One region of the Paenibacillus donghaensis genome, then DNA from elsewhere that is predicted to be linked to it. Evidence: riboswitches for the same ligand, from Rfam matches in the RefSeq annotation. Region 1 holds a riboswitch; each other region holds the start of a gene.
The links. Region 1 has a riboswitch for cyclic di-GMP ahead of B9T62_RS38075 (PA14 domain-containing protein). Riboswitches for the same ligand answer to the same signal wherever they lie in the genome.

Region 1 (4,291 bases):
GATCCCTATGTGGAGGCTTCCTTCTTCCAGGCGGTGGCCCAGCTGGAGCAGACCATGCAGGATAGCGGGGCGAATCTGGCCCTGATTGGCGTGGTGCCGGAGCACGCGTCGGAGAAATACGGCTATATTATCCCTACCAGCGCCGAAGCCGGGCCGGGCGGGTACATGCAGGTCAGTCATTTTCAGGAGAAGCCGGAACGTAAGCAGGCCGAAGAGCTCATAAGCCGCAATGCCTTGTGGAACTGCGGCGTGTTTGCCTTCCGCTTGGGGTATCTGCTTGATATCCTGCAGCGCAAGGGGCTGCCGCTGAATTATGAAGAACTGCAGAAGCAATATAAGCTGCTGGCGTCGATCAGCTTCGACTACGAAGTGGTAGAGAAGGAAGAGAATATCGTGGTGCAGCCGTACGACGGATTCTGGAAAGACCTTGGCACCTGGAACACTCTGACCGAGGAGATGACCAGCAACCATGTGGGCAAAGGATTTGTGACCGCCGATTCGGAAGGTACCTGCCTGATCAATGAGCTGGATATTCCAATCACGGTGATCGGGGCGAAGGATCTGATCATTGCTGCCAGCCCGGACGGCATTCTGGTGACCCACAAGGCGGAAAGCCCGAGAATCAAGGAAGTGCTGAAGGCTTTTGAACAAAGACCGATGTACGAGGAGCGCCGCTGGGGCCATTATAAAGTGATTGATTATGTGAAATATGATGAGGGCAATGAGGTGCTGACGAAGCGGATTTTTATCTCCGAGGGCAAGAACATCAGCTATCAGCTGCATCACAAGCGCAGTGAGATCTGGACAATCGTCAGCGGAGAAGCGAGCATTGTGCTGAATGAGAAGATGCATAATGTGAAGGCGGGCGATGTGGTCCGTATTCCGCAGGGCACTAAGCATGCGATTCTGGCGGTGACGGATATGGAGTTTATTGAGGTCCAGACTGGCTCGGAGCTGGTGGAAGAGGATAATATCCGCATCACCCTGAACTGGGAAGATATCGAATTACAGCAGTTTATATCTTAGGTCCAAACTAACTATTTAAACAAATAAAACGGATTCAAAACAGGTCTTAAGCCTTATTTTTCGAAATTAGTCAATTAATGACCTAAATAAAAACTAAATAGAGTCGATACTTACGGTTAGAGGGATCAATCCTTCAATAACGATAAAGGCAAACCTGTCGAAAGACTGGGACGCAAAGCTATAGGGCCTTCGCAAGAGTGGCAGCCTGGCTACCGAAAGGAAGAGATGAAATTGAGATCTTACCGCACGTATCGACTATTGTTTATTGTGGCCGCTGTTGCCTTATTTATGACTGCTATTCCCTGGGGCAGAGGGATGATTCCTTCTGTAGATGCAGGGGCTCTAAATTCCATGCCCCCCGTAAACCGTGAAGCTTCCCCCCAAGCAGTTAAACTACTAGAATATCTGAACGCTGTGTCCGGACAAGGCATTCTTGCCGGCCAGCATGACTACCTGGAGAGCCCGGACGAGATGAACAACAAGCTGAAGAATACAAGCGGACAATATGCTGCGCTTCACGGCTATGAGCTGGGAGGAATCAGCGGGCAAACCGAAGGCACCTTGGCCTGGCAGCGCCAGAATGTGGTGAACAGTGCGATCAACTGGAACCGAAACGGCGGGATTGTAGCGATGACCTTCCATGCCAATCTGCCCGGAACCTCTTATGACTGGTCCAATGTGCATAGAGGGCTTAGTCAGAGCGAATTCAATAAATATGTAACTCCCGGCACTCCTCAGTATAATAACCTGATTGCCCAGCTAGACAAGGTCGCGGTATCTCTCAAACGCTTGCGTGATGCCGGTGTACCGGTATTGTGGAGACCCTACCATGAGATGAATGGCGACTGGTTCTGGTGGGGCCGCAAAACGAACTTCCCTGACCTGTGGAATATTATGTATGACCGTTTTGTTAACGTTCATAAATTGAACAATTTGCTGTGGGTGTGGAATCCGAATGCGCCTAATGTATGGTCTGATCCCTACTCCCATTCCTATCCGGGGGCGGATAAGGTGGACATTCTTGCAGCAGACATATACGAAAATGATTACCAGCAGAACTATTATGACAGCCTGCTCAGTCTGGCCGCCGGCAAGCCGATTGCCATTGGGGAGAACGGAGAAATGCCGGATACCGCGAAGCTGCTGCAATCGCAGAGCGAGTGGGTATATATGATGAACTGGGGAAAGATGTTATATGAAAAAAACAGCACGGAAACCATCCATGCTTTCATGAACAGTAGTTATACGCTGACCCGGGATAAATACAAATCGGGGGTGCTCCCGACTGCTACGGCAACTCCAGCGGCAACACCGGTGGTGACAGCCACGCCTGCACCTACACCTACACCTACACCAACCACTGCTCCGAGACCTGTGGTTACGGCAGCACCTTCACCAACTCCCATGCCTGTAGACGGTAATCCGGTAGTTCCGGCCAGCGGGCTTACGGGCGAATACTTCAGAAATATGCAGTTTAGCGGAACGCCAGTACTGGTGCGCAATGATAAGAACATTGATTTCAACTGGCGTCAGGGCGCGCCCGATTCATCGCTTGGCGTGGATTACTTCTCCATTCGCTGGAGCGGCCAGATTAAGCCGCTCTACAGTGAAACCTATCAGATCTATACGGCATCGGATGACGGTATTCGCGTCTGGATGGACGACAGCCTGATTATCGACAGCTGGACTAAGCAGAGCGGCACCGAGCGAATGGGCACGATTGCCCTGCAAGCCGGGCAACTGCATAACATCAAGGTGGAGTATTACGAGAACCAGGGCGATGCCCGCATGAAGCTGATGTGGCAGAGTCCCAGCCAGGCGAAGGTAACCGTTCCGGCGAGCGCATTGTTTAACGGGGCAACTTCTGCTGCGAATTCGCTTGAGATGGCTGTATCCACGCCTGCGCCTACGCCCGTACCAACAGCTGAACCGACCTTAGTGCCCACGCCTACACCAACTGCAGCACCAACACCGGACTCAACGCCTGCACCGGTACCAGCCGCAGCGCCAACACCGGTCCCCGCCGAAAGCTTACCGCCGGTTATGGAAGCTCAGCCTGAGCCAATGCCATTGCCGATGCCAGAGCAGGCTGCATCTCCCGAAGCTGCCGCTCCTGCCGCTAACGGTCTGTATGGCGAATATTTCAGCAATATGCAGCTGTCGGGCAGCCCGGTGCTGATGCGTGAAGATGCCAAGCTTGATTTCAACTGGCGGCAAAATTCGCCGGACCCGTTGCTCGGGATTGATTTCTTCTCCGTTCGCTGGAGCGGACTGATCAAACCTGAGTACAGTGAAACCTACCAGATTTATACCACATCAGATGATGGCATCCGAGTCTGGGTGGACGGCAGCCTGATCATCGACAGCTGGACCAAGCAGAGCGGCACCGAACGTGTGGGTGAGATCAGTCTAAGCGCAGGCCAGCTGTATGAGATTAAGGTTGAATATTATGAGAACCAGGGTGATGCCAGAGTGCGTCTGATGTGGGAAAGCGCCAGTCAGTCCAAAGGAACCGTACCAGCGAGTGCGCTGTTCCTTCCTGCAGGTGTTTGACTTACAGCCGCTTAGAAGGAGGAATACTTTGAAGAATTACCGTAAATATATGCTGTTGACGACCCTATTGCCGGTTATTCTTATGGTGACCCTATTACACTGGACAGAGGCGAGGAATCTGACAGAGTCAGGGGATATCACCTTGACGGAAGTCAAGGTTCCCGCATCTGCGCCGATAGCTCCCGTAAATCCCGAAGCATCCGATGAAGCCAGTGAGCTGCTGCGTGATTTGGTCAATTTAAGCGGCAAGGGAATCCTCTCCGGCCAGCATGATTACTTGGAGAGCCCGGATGAATTCAACAGCAAGCTTAAGAGCGCTACAGGCAAACAAGCCGTGCTGCACGGCTATGAGCTGGGAGCATTGAATAACCAGTCCCCGGCAACCATTGCCGCCCAGCGTCAGGCAGTTGTAGCCAGCGCAATCAAATGGCATAAAGACGGCGGCATCGTGGCGATGACTTTTCATCAGAGCCTGCCCGGCACCTCTCCGGAATGGTCCAGGGTTCAGATGAATCTGAGCCAGGCCAAATTTAATGCCTATGTCACACCAGGTACTAAGGAATATCAGAGCCTGGTGGCGGAGCTTGATGATATCGCCGAATATCTGGGGGAGCTGCGTGATGCGGGTGTACCTGTAATGTGGCGGCCCTATCATGAGATGAACGGCGGCTGGTTCTGGTGGGGCAAGAAGAACAATTTCGAAGTACTCTGG
Region 2 (4,291 bases), 650 kb from region 1:
TCTCCGCGCCGGAGTGATCCAGTTTCTGAAGTTCAATGCTGTAGGCCTGGTGAACACGCTGATTGATTTCGTGATTTTCACCTTGCTGCATTCTTTGGGGATGGCCTATTCATTGGCCCAGGTTATCTCCTATAGTGCGGGTACGGCAAACAGCTTCATACTGAACAAAAAAGTCACCTTCAAGGACCGCAGCCGCGTAGCCGGCGAAGGGTTTGACCGGATGCAGCTGGTGAGGTTTATCATGCTGAATCTGGTTGTGCTCGGGATTTCACTGCTGCTGATGCATCTGCTGACAGACAAGCTTCAGATTCAGGTACTGCTGGCCAAGGTGCTGGTTACGTTTGTTACTGTTATTATTAATTTTGTGGGAAGCCGCAAATGGGTCTTCTAAGGAGGTGGGAGAAGAATGCGCAAACTATCGTATTTTCTTATTTTGGCCGGGATTCTTGTGATTTTATTTCCCAAGGCCAATGAATGGTATAACGACAGGCAGCAGGATAAGCTGCTCGAGGACGCTCTGCAGAGCTACAGTGACAATAGTGACAGTGAGCCGCAGGCACAGTCGGGCTTAACCAGCAGTTACGCTGAAGTGACCAGGGTGCTGGCGGATGAGTCCGCTCTCAATGAGGCAGACCAGGCTCAGAAGGAGACCAAGCAGGAAACGATGGAGCCGGGCGGACAAGTGATGGCTATTATAGAAATTGACAAGATTGATCTGAAGCTTCCCGTTCTGGAGGGTGCGACTCAAGCAAATATGAAGCATGCAGCGGCTCACATGAAGGAGACGGCTTCATTGGGGGAGAAGGGCAATGCAGCGATAGCTGCGCATAGGGCCAGAACTACAGGTCGGCTGTTTAACAGGCTAAATGAGGTGGAGATGGGTGATACCATCACCGTGAGGACGAAGGATAAGACCTATAATTACGAGGTGTACAATATTTCCGTCGTAGAACCCACGGATGTATCCGTGCTTAACGGCAATGATAAGGACTCTATTCTTACGTTGATTACATGTGATCCACTTGTAAATCCTACCCACCGGTTGATTGTACATGCCAAATTACCCAATCCATAGATCCAAGGTCCCGTTGAAACAGATCAAACGGCAAATTTTAAATATAATGCTAGGAAACTAGTGCTTGGACTCTTGTATATAAACAAAAATATGATAGAATTAGACTATAAAAGCTAAACACGATAACGGCAAACCTGTCGAAAGGCAGGGACGCAAAGCTAAAGGGCCTTTTCCACAAGGATGGCAGCCAGCTACCGAAAGATGAGGCTTTTTTTGTTTGCTCAATAGGAAATCTATCCTATTAATTTAATCCATAGTGTACAAGCTGTAGTAGATAAAGCTTATACGATAACGGCAAACCTGTCGAAAGGCAGGGACGCAAAGCTAAAGGGCCTTCCCGTAAGGATGGCAGCCAGCTACCGAAAGGAGTTTTATCCATGAAGAAATTTTATGCTGTGTTAATATCATTGTTTGTAGTAACAGCGTCCTTTCATAGCACTACGGTTGAAGCCGCTAGTGTAGATTCCAACTGGCTGAACACATCCAACCTGAACCAAGGGGTAATCGGAATTAACTATGACGTTCCTAAGGACAAGCGTATCAAGGTCATGATAACCAAGGACAACAGTAGTTATACTTACAATCTCTACAGCTCCAACAAGGCAGAATCTTTTCCGCTGCAGCAGGGAGATGGCTCTTACAAGGTATCTGTCCTAGAGAACACCACTGGTAACAAATACAAAGCAGTCCACAGCGAAGTAGTGGATGTATCAACCAATAACAAGAACTCCGTATATTTGAGCTCCGTTCAGAATGTGAAATGGAACTCCTCAGATAAAGCTATCCTCAAAGCCAAACAGCTTACCCAAGGCAAGACGACTGATCAAGAGAAAGTCAAGGCTATCTATAACTACGTTGTGGAGAATGTGAAATATGATTATTCACTCGCAAACAGTGTAACAACAGATTACATTCCCAATATCGACAACACCCTTACCAGCAAGAAAGGCATTTGCTATGATTATTCTTCCCTGTTTGCAGCTATGCTGCGCAGTGTGGACATCCCTGCCAAGCTGGTTATGGGGAATACTAGTTATGTAGCTCAATATCACGCTTGGAATGAAGTATTCCTTGATGGCAAATGGGTTATTATTGATACAACTGTTGATGCAGGTCTGGGCAAGAACGGCAAATCAAACGAATTGACCAAGGTTGCCAGTAAATATAGCGCAGTGAAGTTCTACTAAACGGATACAACATTAGTTTATAATAAACAACCTGCTGAATTTTAAGCGGGTTGTTTTTCTTTTGAATTAGGGGTTGCTTTTTACTAGGGGGATGGGGTATTATAGGTAAGCGTTGTTAGAGCGTGTCAGGAAATTTAGAGAATGATTAACTTGATAAATTGTTCTCAAAAATAAAGCTTGCATCGCCCGAAACAATATGATATATTATAAGAGTTGCTGGTGACGCAAACATCACTGACAACGAGAACTTGATCTTTGAAAACTGAACAACGAGTGAGTGGGATTTTACGAAAGTAAAATCCAAAAGAAGATGAGTTTCACGCAAGTGAAGCTTGTCGGTAGAGAATGCAAATTCTCGTCAGATGTTTCAAATTGAGCATATCGCTCTTTTCAATACTTTATCGGATTTATCCGATAAAACCAATTTGGAGAGTTTGATCCTGGCTCAGGACGAACGCTGGCGGCATGCCTAATACATGCAAGTCGAGCGGAGTTTTGTTGAAAGCTTGCTTTCAACAGGATTCAGCGGCGGACGGGTGAGTAACACGTAGGCAACCTGCCCCTTAGCCTGGGATAACTACCGGAAACGGTAGCTAATACCGGATAATTCCTTGGTTCTCCTGAACCGAGGATGAAAGGCGGAGCAATCTGCCCTTAAGGGATGGGCCTGCGGCGCATTAGCTAGTTGGTGAGGTAACGGCTCACCAAGGCGACGATGCGTAGCCGACCTGAGAGGGTGAACGGCCACACTGGGACTGAGACACGGCCCAGACTCCTACGGGAGGCAGCAGTAGGGAATCTTCCGCAATGGGCGAAAGCCTGACGGAGCAATGCCGCGTGAGTGATGAAGGTTTTCGGATCGTAAAGCTCTGTTGCCAGGGAAGAACGTCCGGTAGAGTAACTGCTACCGGAGTGACGGTACCTGAGAAGAAAGCCCCGGCTAACTACGTGCCAGCAGCCGCGGTAATACGTAGGGGGCAAGCGTTGTCCGGAATTATTGGGCGTAAAGCGCGCGCAGGCGGCTATTTAAGTCTGGTGTTTAAACCTTGGGCTCAACCTAAGGTCGCACTGGAAACTGGGTGGCTTGAGTACAGAAGAGGAAAGTGGAATTCCACGTGTAGCGGTGAAATGCGTAGATATGTGGAGGAACACCAGTGGCGAAGGCGACTTTCTGGGCTGTAACTGACGCTGAGGCGCGAAAGCGTGGGGAGCAAACAGGATTAGATACCCTGGTAGTCCACGCCGTAAACGATGAGTGCTAGGTGTTAGGGGTTTCGATACCCTTGGTGCCGAAGTTAACACAGTAAGCACTCCGCCTGGGGAGTACGGTCGCAAGACTGAAACTCAAAGGAATTGACGGGGACCCGCACAAGCAGTGGAGTATGTGGTTTAATTCGAAGCAACGCGAAGAACCTTACCAGGTCTTGACATCCCTCTGAATCTGCTAGAGATAGCAGCGGCCTTCGGGACAGAGGAGACAGGTGGTGCATGGTTGTCGTCAGCTCGTGTCGTGAGATGTTGGGTTAAGTCCCGCAACGAGCGCAACCCTTATGCTTAGTTGCCAGCACATGATGGTGGGCACTCTAAGCAGACTGCCGGTGACAAACCGGAGGAAGGTGGGGATGACGTCAAATCATCATGCCCCTTATGACCTGGGCTACACACGTACTACAATGGCCGGTACAAAGGGCTGCGAAACCGCGAGGTGGAGCGAATCCCAACAAAGCCGGTCTCAGTTCGGATTGCAGGCTGCAACTCGCCTGCATGAAGTCGGAATTGCTAGTAATCGCGGATCAGCATGCCGCGGTGAATACGTTCCCGGGTCTTGTACACACCGCCCGTCACACCACGAGAGTTTACAACACCCGAAGTCGGTGGGGTAACCCGCAAGGGAGCCAGCCGCCGAAGGTGGGGTAGATAATTGGGGTGAAGTCGTAACAAGGTAGCCGTATCGGAAGGTGCGGCTGGATCACCTCCTTTCTATGGAGAATCGTTTCCTGAGACGGAAACATTCGAACAGAAGCGTAAG
Region 3 (4,291 bases), 750 kb from region 1:
ATAAGTTAGAGTAATTTCAGCTCAGCCAGCAGCTTGTACATAATGACTGCCGCTTCGGCTCTCGTTGATGAATCTTTAGGCTTCAGAAGCTGTCCGTCACCCTGCACCAGCTTCTTCTCAACCGCCGCAGCTACGGAATCCCGTGCCCATTTGCTGATGCTGGCGCTGTCCTTGAATCCGGAGAGTCCAGCCCGAGACTTGGCCGAATCCGCAACAGTAGTCGGATTAGTCACAGTGCTGTCAATCGCTCTGATCAGCATGACCATCATCTGTTCGCGGGTCAGCGGATCATTGCCGTGAAACAGTCCTGCTTCTCCGGTTACGATTCCTGCCGACGCTGCCGCTTCCACATAAGCATAGGACCAGTTCGCAGCTGAAACATCACGGAAGGTCGGCGTATCTGGCTGCAGCGGCTGCAATTGAAGAGCTGCTGCCAGCAGCTTGGTGAATTCAGCCCGGGTCAGGATGCCTTTTGGCGCATATAGGGTGCCGTTCATCCCATTCACAATTCCTCTTGCCGCCAGCACCTCTACGGCTTGCTGTGCCCAGTGGCCTGACATATCTGTGAATTTAGCTTCGCGCAGCATTATCGCATACAGTCCAGAAGCTGCAATCCTGGCCTCTACGAAGCCGTCTTCCGCCGCAGTCACTCCGCCAATATAGCTCCAGATGCCTTTTGCCGGATTGTAGCTGTAGATTCCAAGCTTCTCACGCTCTGCCGTCCAAGGTTCTTCCTTCGGATACCCTACCGCCAGCTTGGCCGGAATTAGGAATGGAGCACTTGCTTGTACCTGCCAGGCGGAACCTGCCTTCAGCAGTTTGTGGCCACTTGAGTCGAGCAGTACCTCTGTCTCCAGCTCAGCCTGAGCCAAGCTTACGCTGGTGTTGTCCGGGAATGTTCCTGCTGAAATCTCCAGCCGCGCCCAGCCATTCAGTACGGACAAGGTACCTCCAGCACTTCCGATTACCTGACTATCCTTGGCTCCGGTTACCACAGGGATCTTCACTTCCGGGATTAAACCCGTGTTCGGGGCTGTACCTGGATTTGGGTTTGTTCCCGGATTTGGGCTTGTACCTGGATTTGGGCTTGTGCCAGGATCTGGGTTTGTTCCAGGATCTGGGTTTGTGCCTGGGGATGGAGTCGTTTCCGGACTTGGATTGGTTGATCCTTCTTTCAAGTCAATCGATTCTATGTAGTCATCCTTGTTGCTATAGAGCAGCTTATCCCCGCTTATTCCGATCAGCTTTGCTCCCGGCTCTAATCCTGGCAGCGGTTTTACTGCATATGTAGAGAGGTTTACTTGCTGCAGCGTGACAGCACCGTCCACTTCCTCTTGAAACACCGCTTGCCCCTCACCTATGGACATGAAGGCATACTCTGTTCCTCCAGGCTTCATCTCAGTGAGATCCACAGGCTGAGCAGTCAGATCCTTGATATTCATAAGCACATATTTGCTCTCGGAGGCGCCGTTTTTTTGCTTGAACAGCACATAGCTCCCGTTAAAAACAAACCAGTCCACATAGCTAGCTCCGCCCAGGCTAACAATCGCACGCGTAACTCCGCTGCTCAAATTCAGCAGACCGAGGCCTCCGTCACGGGCATTCTTATACACCACATTTCCACCGGCCAGCACCGGGAATCGACCTTCGCCGAGATCAGCTTCAACGCCCGTTGCCAGATCATGATAGATCATGCTGCCGTAATGCTTGCGCTCATACCAGACCACGCCAACTCCATCCGTAGTTGGATTGCCATATTGTCCGGACTGCTGATTAAGCTTCCTGCGGGTGCCTGTCTCCAGATCGGAACTATAGATGTCCCAGTTCAAGGAGGATTCCTGCTCCGTTCCCTTATCCGCCCACACTGCAACGTTTCCGCTCATATAAGGCGCATCCTTGGCGGATGAACTCGTCGTAAGCACAGTACCTGCACCACTGCTCTGATTCAGCGCGTACACCTGTTTCACACCGTTCGCACCTGCTTCCAGCCATACAATCCGGTCTCCGGATATGCTATAGTCCGTTCTGCCCGGATCTGTCCCGGCTGCCGAAACCTCCTTCATGCTAAGACTACTGATGAACAGCCCCGCAAGCATACACACCGCCACCACTGCGGCCACAACCGACCGCGACAACTTCATATCCCTTCTAAACCTCATTCACTTCTCTCCCCCAGCGCTATTTGTAGGCACGCCAAATAACCAAGTGCCTTGAGTGGCCCGGCTGTCTTAACATCCTCCCTTGGATGAAGTAGACCCGTGGCTTTGCGTCTCCGACTTTCGTACGGATTTGCCTTTGTTCCAAACTCGGTTTTTATGTCCCTTTTTGATTTTGTAGGTGCGAGTTTTGATGTACAGGACTCTTTCATTATCGGAATTTATTCCTGTAAAATTAAGATGTTCTATTTATACCTTTTTATGGGATTAAAATGAGTAAAAAGGGACTATCTTACCGCATATCGTGCGGATAAGACAGTCCTCAGCCTTTAGTTTAGTAATCGGTTACTACTTAGGACCCTGCGAGGATATAGAAGGTTACTCGAGAAGGTTGTGGGATCACGCTACCTTAACCCAAACCCTCCCCCACCCGAACTTCAGATAACCCACGTCCTAACGGACCCTATAGCTCCTATTTCCTCATTGCTGCCATGGTTTGGAGTCTAGCGGACCGCATAGCCGCTATGTCGGCAAAATAGGCCCTAAATAGTGGATTTTCGCTTGAATAGGGGCTCCTGAGTCCGTTAATCCTGCAAAACAGCCTTTTTACAGCAAATAGGGGCTGCTGAGTCCGCAAGAGTCTGAAAGTTAAGCGCGGGTTACTGGTGGCAGCCTTCATTTGTTATTCTAAGTCTCCTTGTCGCGCAGTGTGGTATGACAGTCTCGGACGAGCAACATATGGAAAAAAAGGGGGACCTCATAATTCGCAGTACATCAGACGGGCTGCCTACGTTGATGTCACCCGAGTATCCCCCTATTCATTCACAAAAAATCCATCAACCCTAGACGGATGAACAATCCCCTCCTTCCACACGGAATATAATACCGTATCAACGAAAAGGGGTGAGGAATATCAAAGCGTTTAGGGCTTTCTTGAAAGGAAGAAACGAAGTCCCTCCTGTAAGGACAATCTCTACAGGAAATGCTTTTTTTCAGCTTAACCGTGCTGGTGATAAATTAGTATTTAGAATTGTCATCCGAAATATAAACCGAGTAACACAAGCCCATATTCATCTTGGGCGAAGAGGTGAAAACGGTCCTGTAGTCGCCTTTCTATTCGGCCCGTCGAAATTTGGAATTTCCGTAAGACGAGGAGTTATTCGTGGGACTCTGACTCGCAATGATTTAGTCGGCCCTCTAAATGGGAAGACGATCCGCGATCTAGTCCGTGAATTTGAAAGAGGCAATGCTTATGTCAATGTACACACCATACAAAATCCAAATGGAGAAATCCGCGGCCAAGTTATTTCGTAAATCATACATGAATAATTGAAATAAACGTGCTCCTCACGCAGAGAGTACCTTCACGCTGGTTGCAGAATCGACCGCTCTCCACATGCAAAAAGCATCGATCCACTGGATCGATGCTTTTTGCAATGGAATGGTATGGAGCCGAACCGTGTCAACACCTTTTTCCACGAATTGTAAGCGCTAATCTTCGTAATTCTGGCCAAACAATCTTCCATTTGTAATGAACGGCAGGCGATCGAGTTCTGTGCGTCAGCTAACCGTATTCGCGCAAGTACACAGGATTAGCGTATACCTGACGCTCATTTAACGTTGATGCAACGGGTTAAAACGTTCTGATGTCGAGGACGGGGGTCGAACCCGTATTGTAGTTACCTACCGCAGGATTTTAAGTCCTGAAATGGTCTTCGTAGACCCTTTTCTACGCTATGGGAAGTTCGAGCATAAAGCCTTTAACCATGCGGGTTAAAGGCACCTTTTGTGTTCTATAGTCTCTGCGTTCAGAAATTTGTATATGCAGCCATGTTAGCAAAAATGTTAGCAAATAGATTTGAGCAGAAGCCTTACATTCCTGCTCTTTTTTACGTCCAATCAATCACTATTATTTCGGAGGTTTATCCGTTTGACCACGCTTAGGACAAAATCCTACAGGCATTTTCTGGCTTCTCTCCTCAGAGAAAGTCCGACAGATACGTTATAATGAGGTTGTACCAACGCCTTACAAAAATTCTTAGTTTTACATAGCAATAAGTTCTGATTCATATAAGGTAATATCTTTTGCTTCAGTTTCAACTTTAAGGCAAAGTTTATTAAAAGCTTCTGATTCA
Region 4 (4,291 bases), 820 kb from region 1:
TTATTGGGCGGACCCATTCATTCTGCGTGACGGTGACGATTATTATCTGTACCCGACCAAGGACAGCGACGGTTGGCAGTATGAGAAGTTTCATGTGTTCCACAGCCGCGATCTGATCCACTGGGAGGGGCCACAGGTAACGCTTGATCTGCAGGAGGTCAGTTGGGCCTCCTCGCAGGCCTGGGCGCCGGGGGTGAACAAATACAAGGGCAAATATTATATGTATTTCACGGCGGAAGCACAGATAGGAGTGGCCGTATCCGATACGCCTACCGGTCCCTTCAAGGATCTGCTGGGGCGTCCGCTGATTACCAAGGACCAATACGCTTGCCAATCCATTGATGCCGATCTGTTCGTGGACGAGGACGGACAGCCTTATCTGCTCTGGGGCCAGGGGAAATGCTGGATTGCGCCGCTGGCGGAGGATATGATTTCTTTTGCAGGCGAGCCGTTGCCGCTCTCGGACCAGATCTACCGGGCGAAGGGCGCCGATCCGGCACAATTCGACATTTCCATCTACAATGAAGGGCCGCATCTGCAGAGAAAAGACGGATTATACTGGCTGACCTGGAGCAATTACGATACCCGTGATCCGCGTTACCAGATTGCTTATGCGTTCAGCAGCCATATCTACGGTCCTTACGAGGTTCCCGAGAATAATCGGCTGACGCTCGCTTCAGAGCAGGCGGTGGGTACAGGACATGCCTCACTAACCACTCATGGAGAGGACTGGTACCTGGTCTACCACCGGCTTGCCGATCCCGAGCACAGCCTGATGCGTGAAACCTGTGTGGCAGTGGTGCAGTTTGCTGATGGACGTCCTTTTGTAGCTGTGGATTAGGTAATTAGGACTCAAAAAATTAATGTTATTTTCATGTGATAATCAGCTTGTTTTCAGGTTAGGGGGATATACTAAGAACTACCAAACACCCCCAGTGTTTTGTATATAGTTGACAGGTCCTGCCGGAGAAGGTGGGGCCTATTTTTTTGACTTTAGCTGATATTGCTCCTCATAGCTCTTGTAAGAAGAAATATCCAGACCCAGATAGCGGCGCATATGGATTGCGGCCTGGGCGGCGATAATATCGTTCAGCAGCAGCATGCGGTCATGGTACCCCCTGCAGATAAACTTTGCTTCAATGCCGATCTTAAGCCGATGTTGCTCATATACTTTGATTCCGCGTGTTCTCATTTCTTGCCGGACGTCTCTTAGGTCTACCGTAGCTGTGGACGATGCGATCTTCAGGGCTTCCAGGTAGGGGGCGGGTGTACGCAGATGTGCCGACATGATGGCGCTATCCCGCTCAAAAGCACTTAAGATCAGCGGAAGCAGAATATAGGACTTCACGAGCATATGGTCCCTGCTGTCTGCTCTGTGCATAACCTTCACCACCTAATATACGAACGTATATTCGTATCATAACCTCTTTGCTGAAAAATAATCAATGGTATTTCTAAACAGTTCAAATAATGTGACATTGTTCACAACAAATAGTGTTGAATACATTTATATTAAAATTGAAATAATAAAAAGTAATATATATCGGGCTGATGGGCCAAAGGAGCAAAAAGAAAATGAGGATGAATCATGAAGGCAACCTTCGCCGTGGATTAATGTTTGGTCTGTGCTTGAGCGTTCCGCTGTGGATGTCGTTGATTGGCTGGTTCCAGCTGCTCTAATAAGCAGTTCGCTTGGGAAGTGGGCGGCACTTAATTGGATGAGACTTTGGACCTGTTGACTCCTGCTCATGCTGTAGGACGCTGACGAAATTCCAGGGTAATAGGGATATAATAAGGATTCAGCGATAGTTTTGGAAGCGCTTTATTTTCCGAGGGAGCAAGGATTACACCTGCGAAAAAGTTTTAAAAGGAATAGATTGACAATACATGGGGAGAGCAGATACACTATGTTTAGTTCAAAAGTAACAAATGTCATAGACCCGATGATTTCATACATAATTGAAGCGACTCCATAACATAATCATGTATAATCGCAAACCGTTCGAAAGGACGGGACGCAAAGCCAGGAGTCTAAAGCGCCGTATTAGCGCAATGATCGTCCGACTGCCATGAAGAGAGAAATCTACTTCGTGGCAGTCTTTTTATTTTGCAGTTTAAGAGACGGGCGGTTCTATTCATTGTTCCGAATATTATATTTTATTAGGAGGTGTTCATGCTGAGAAAAAAATTGAAAGCGGCGCTCTCGTTAACGCTGGCTATAGTTCTGGCGACCAGTGGTTTTTTCACTCTGGGTAATGGTGTTGTCAGAGCAAGCGGTTCTTCGTTGCTGGGAATCGCCGGCAAATACAATGTGTTTGTGCTGGGGGATATCACCACCCTTTCAGACACAGAGGGGAGGATGGCTGCGGGTGGCAATGTGCATGTTTCTAATTATAGCGTGGGCGACAGGTTGTCAGATGGCGAGATTCCATCGGCACACACACTTGTTGTAGGCGGGGATCTCGCTTTTAATGGCGGATCTGTGTATGGAAACATTGTGCATGGGGGGAAGTTTAGCGGTGATGTAACGCTTATGAAGGGTGGAACGAGGACGACGGGCTACCCGATTGATTTCTCCGCTGCCTTCCAATCCTTGCGTGCGAAGTCAGATGAGCTTGCAGCTCATCCCGCAACGGGCAGCACTGAATTCAAACATGGCGGTCTTACCTTAACGGGTACCGAACCAGGTGTTAATGTCTTTGATGTACTGGGCAGCAATGTATCCAGCAGTACTAGCTTCACCATCAACATTCCTTCAGGTTCTACAGCAATTATTAATATCAGCGGTTCCAGCGTAAATATGAAGAATTTTGCTTTTCTTCCCAACAACACTCTCAACAGCAGAAAAATCTTGTTTAATGTGTACCAGGCCAGCCAGATGGAATTAGGCGGCATCAATATTATGGGCAGTATGCTTGCTCCGCGTGCAGCGGTTGAATTCAACAATGGACAGATTAATGGCACGATGGTCGCCGCTTCAATAAAAGGAGCCTACGGAGAGTTCCACCATCACCCGTATGATGGCGATGATCCGGGAACAACGCCGACACCAACACCGACAGTAACACCAAAACCAACGGCCACGCCAAAACCGACGGCAACACCAACGGTAACGCCGAAACCGACAGTAACGCCAAAACCGACGGCAACACCAACAGCAACACCAGCACCAACAGCAACACCAAAACCGACGGCAACACCAGCACCAACAGCAACACCAGCACCAACGGCAACACCAGCACCAACAGCAACACCAGCACCAACGGCAACACCGAAACCAACGGCTACGCCGAAACCAACGGCTACGCCGAAACCAACGGCCACGCCGAAGCCAACGGCTACGCCGTGTCCAACACCGACAGTGAAGCCAACACCAACGGTGAAGCCAACACCGACAGTGAAGCCGACACCAACAGTGAAGCCAACACCGACAGTAAAGCCAACGCCAACGGTGAAGCCAACACCGACAGTGAAGCCGACACCAACAGTGAAGCCAACACCGACGGTGAAACCAACACCGACAGTGAAGCCGACACCAACAGTGAAGCCAACACCGACAGTGAAGCCGACACCGACAGTGAAGCCGACACCGACAGTGAAGCCGACACCGACAGTGAAGCCAACACCGACAGTGAAGCCAACACCGACAGTAAAGCCAACACCGACACCGACGGTAGCACCAACGCCGACACCGACGGTAGCACCAACACCGACACCGACGGTAGAGCCAACACCGACACCGACGGTAGCACCGACGCCGACGGCAGCACCAACGCCGACACCGACGGCAGAGCCAACACCGACGCCGACGGCAGCACCAACACCGACACCGACGATAGCACCAACACCAACACCGACACCGACGGTAGAGCCAACACCGACGGTAGAGCCAACACCGACACCGACGGTAGCACCAACGCCGACACCGACGGCAGAGCCAACACCGACACCGACGGTAGCACCAACGCCGACGCCGACGGCAGAGCCAACACCGACACCGACGGTAGCACCAACGCCAACGGCAGCACCAACGCCGACGCCAACGGCAGCACCAACACCGACACCGACGGTAGCACCAACACCGACACCAACGGCAGCACCAACGCCGACACCGACGGCAGAGCCAACACCGACGCCGACGGCAGCACCAACACCGACACCGACGGTAGCACCAACACCGACACCGACGGTAGCACCAACGCCGACACCGACGGTAGCACCAACGCCGACACCGACGGCAGAGCCAACACCTACACCGACGGTAGCACCAACGCCGACGCCAACGGCAGAG

Region 2: linked by a shared signal. The riboswitch ahead of B9T62_RS35365 (transglutaminase-like domain-containing protein) and the one ahead of B9T62_RS38075 (PA14 domain-containing protein) in region 1 are both predicted to bind cyclic di-GMP.
Region 3: linked by a shared signal. The riboswitch ahead of B9T62_RS02590 (S-layer homology domain-containing protein) and the one ahead of B9T62_RS38075 (PA14 domain-containing protein) in region 1 are both predicted to bind cyclic di-GMP.
Region 4: linked by a shared signal. The riboswitch ahead of B9T62_RS40335 (choice-of-anchor A family protein) and the one ahead of B9T62_RS38075 (PA14 domain-containing protein) in region 1 are both predicted to bind cyclic di-GMP.

What each region holds. Positions count from the first base shown of each region.
Region 1 covers NZ_CP021780.1:8,442,509-8,446,799, forward strand. The annotation lists gene B9T62_RS38070 (sugar phosphate nucleotidyltransferase) at 1-1,026, shown strand, start outside; cyclic di-GMP riboswitch class I at 1,164-1,243, shown strand; gene B9T62_RS38075 (PA14 domain-containing protein) at 1,258-3,579, shown strand; gene B9T62_RS38085 (glycosyl hydrolase) at 3,608-4,291, shown strand, end outside.
Region 2 covers NZ_CP021780.1:7,796,486-7,800,776, forward strand. The annotation lists gene B9T62_RS35355 (GtrA family protein) at 1-391, shown strand, start outside; gene B9T62_RS35360 (class D sortase) at 407-1,075, shown strand; cyclic di-GMP riboswitch class I at 1,193-1,274, shown strand; cyclic di-GMP riboswitch class I at 1,359-1,439, shown strand; gene B9T62_RS35365 (transglutaminase-like domain-containing protein) at 1,453-2,262, shown strand; rRNA gene B9T62_RS35370 (16S ribosomal RNA) at 2,685-4,242, shown strand.
Region 3 covers NZ_CP021780.1:646,635-650,925, reverse strand. The annotation lists gene B9T62_RS02590 (S-layer homology domain-containing protein) at 6-2,159, opposite strand; cyclic di-GMP riboswitch class I at 2,211-2,304, opposite strand; gene B9T62_RS02580 (CHRD domain-containing protein) at 3,069-3,470, shown strand; gene B9T62_RS02575 (DUF3037 domain-containing protein) at 4,201-4,291, opposite strand, start outside.
Region 4 covers NZ_CP021780.1:7,626,507-7,630,797, forward strand. The annotation lists gene B9T62_RS34605 (family 43 glycosylhydrolase) at 1-841, shown strand, start outside; gene B9T62_RS34610 (YhjD family protein) at 980-1,381, opposite strand; cyclic di-GMP riboswitch class I at 1,983-2,072, shown strand; gene B9T62_RS40335 (choice-of-anchor A family protein) at 2,174-4,291, shown strand, end outside.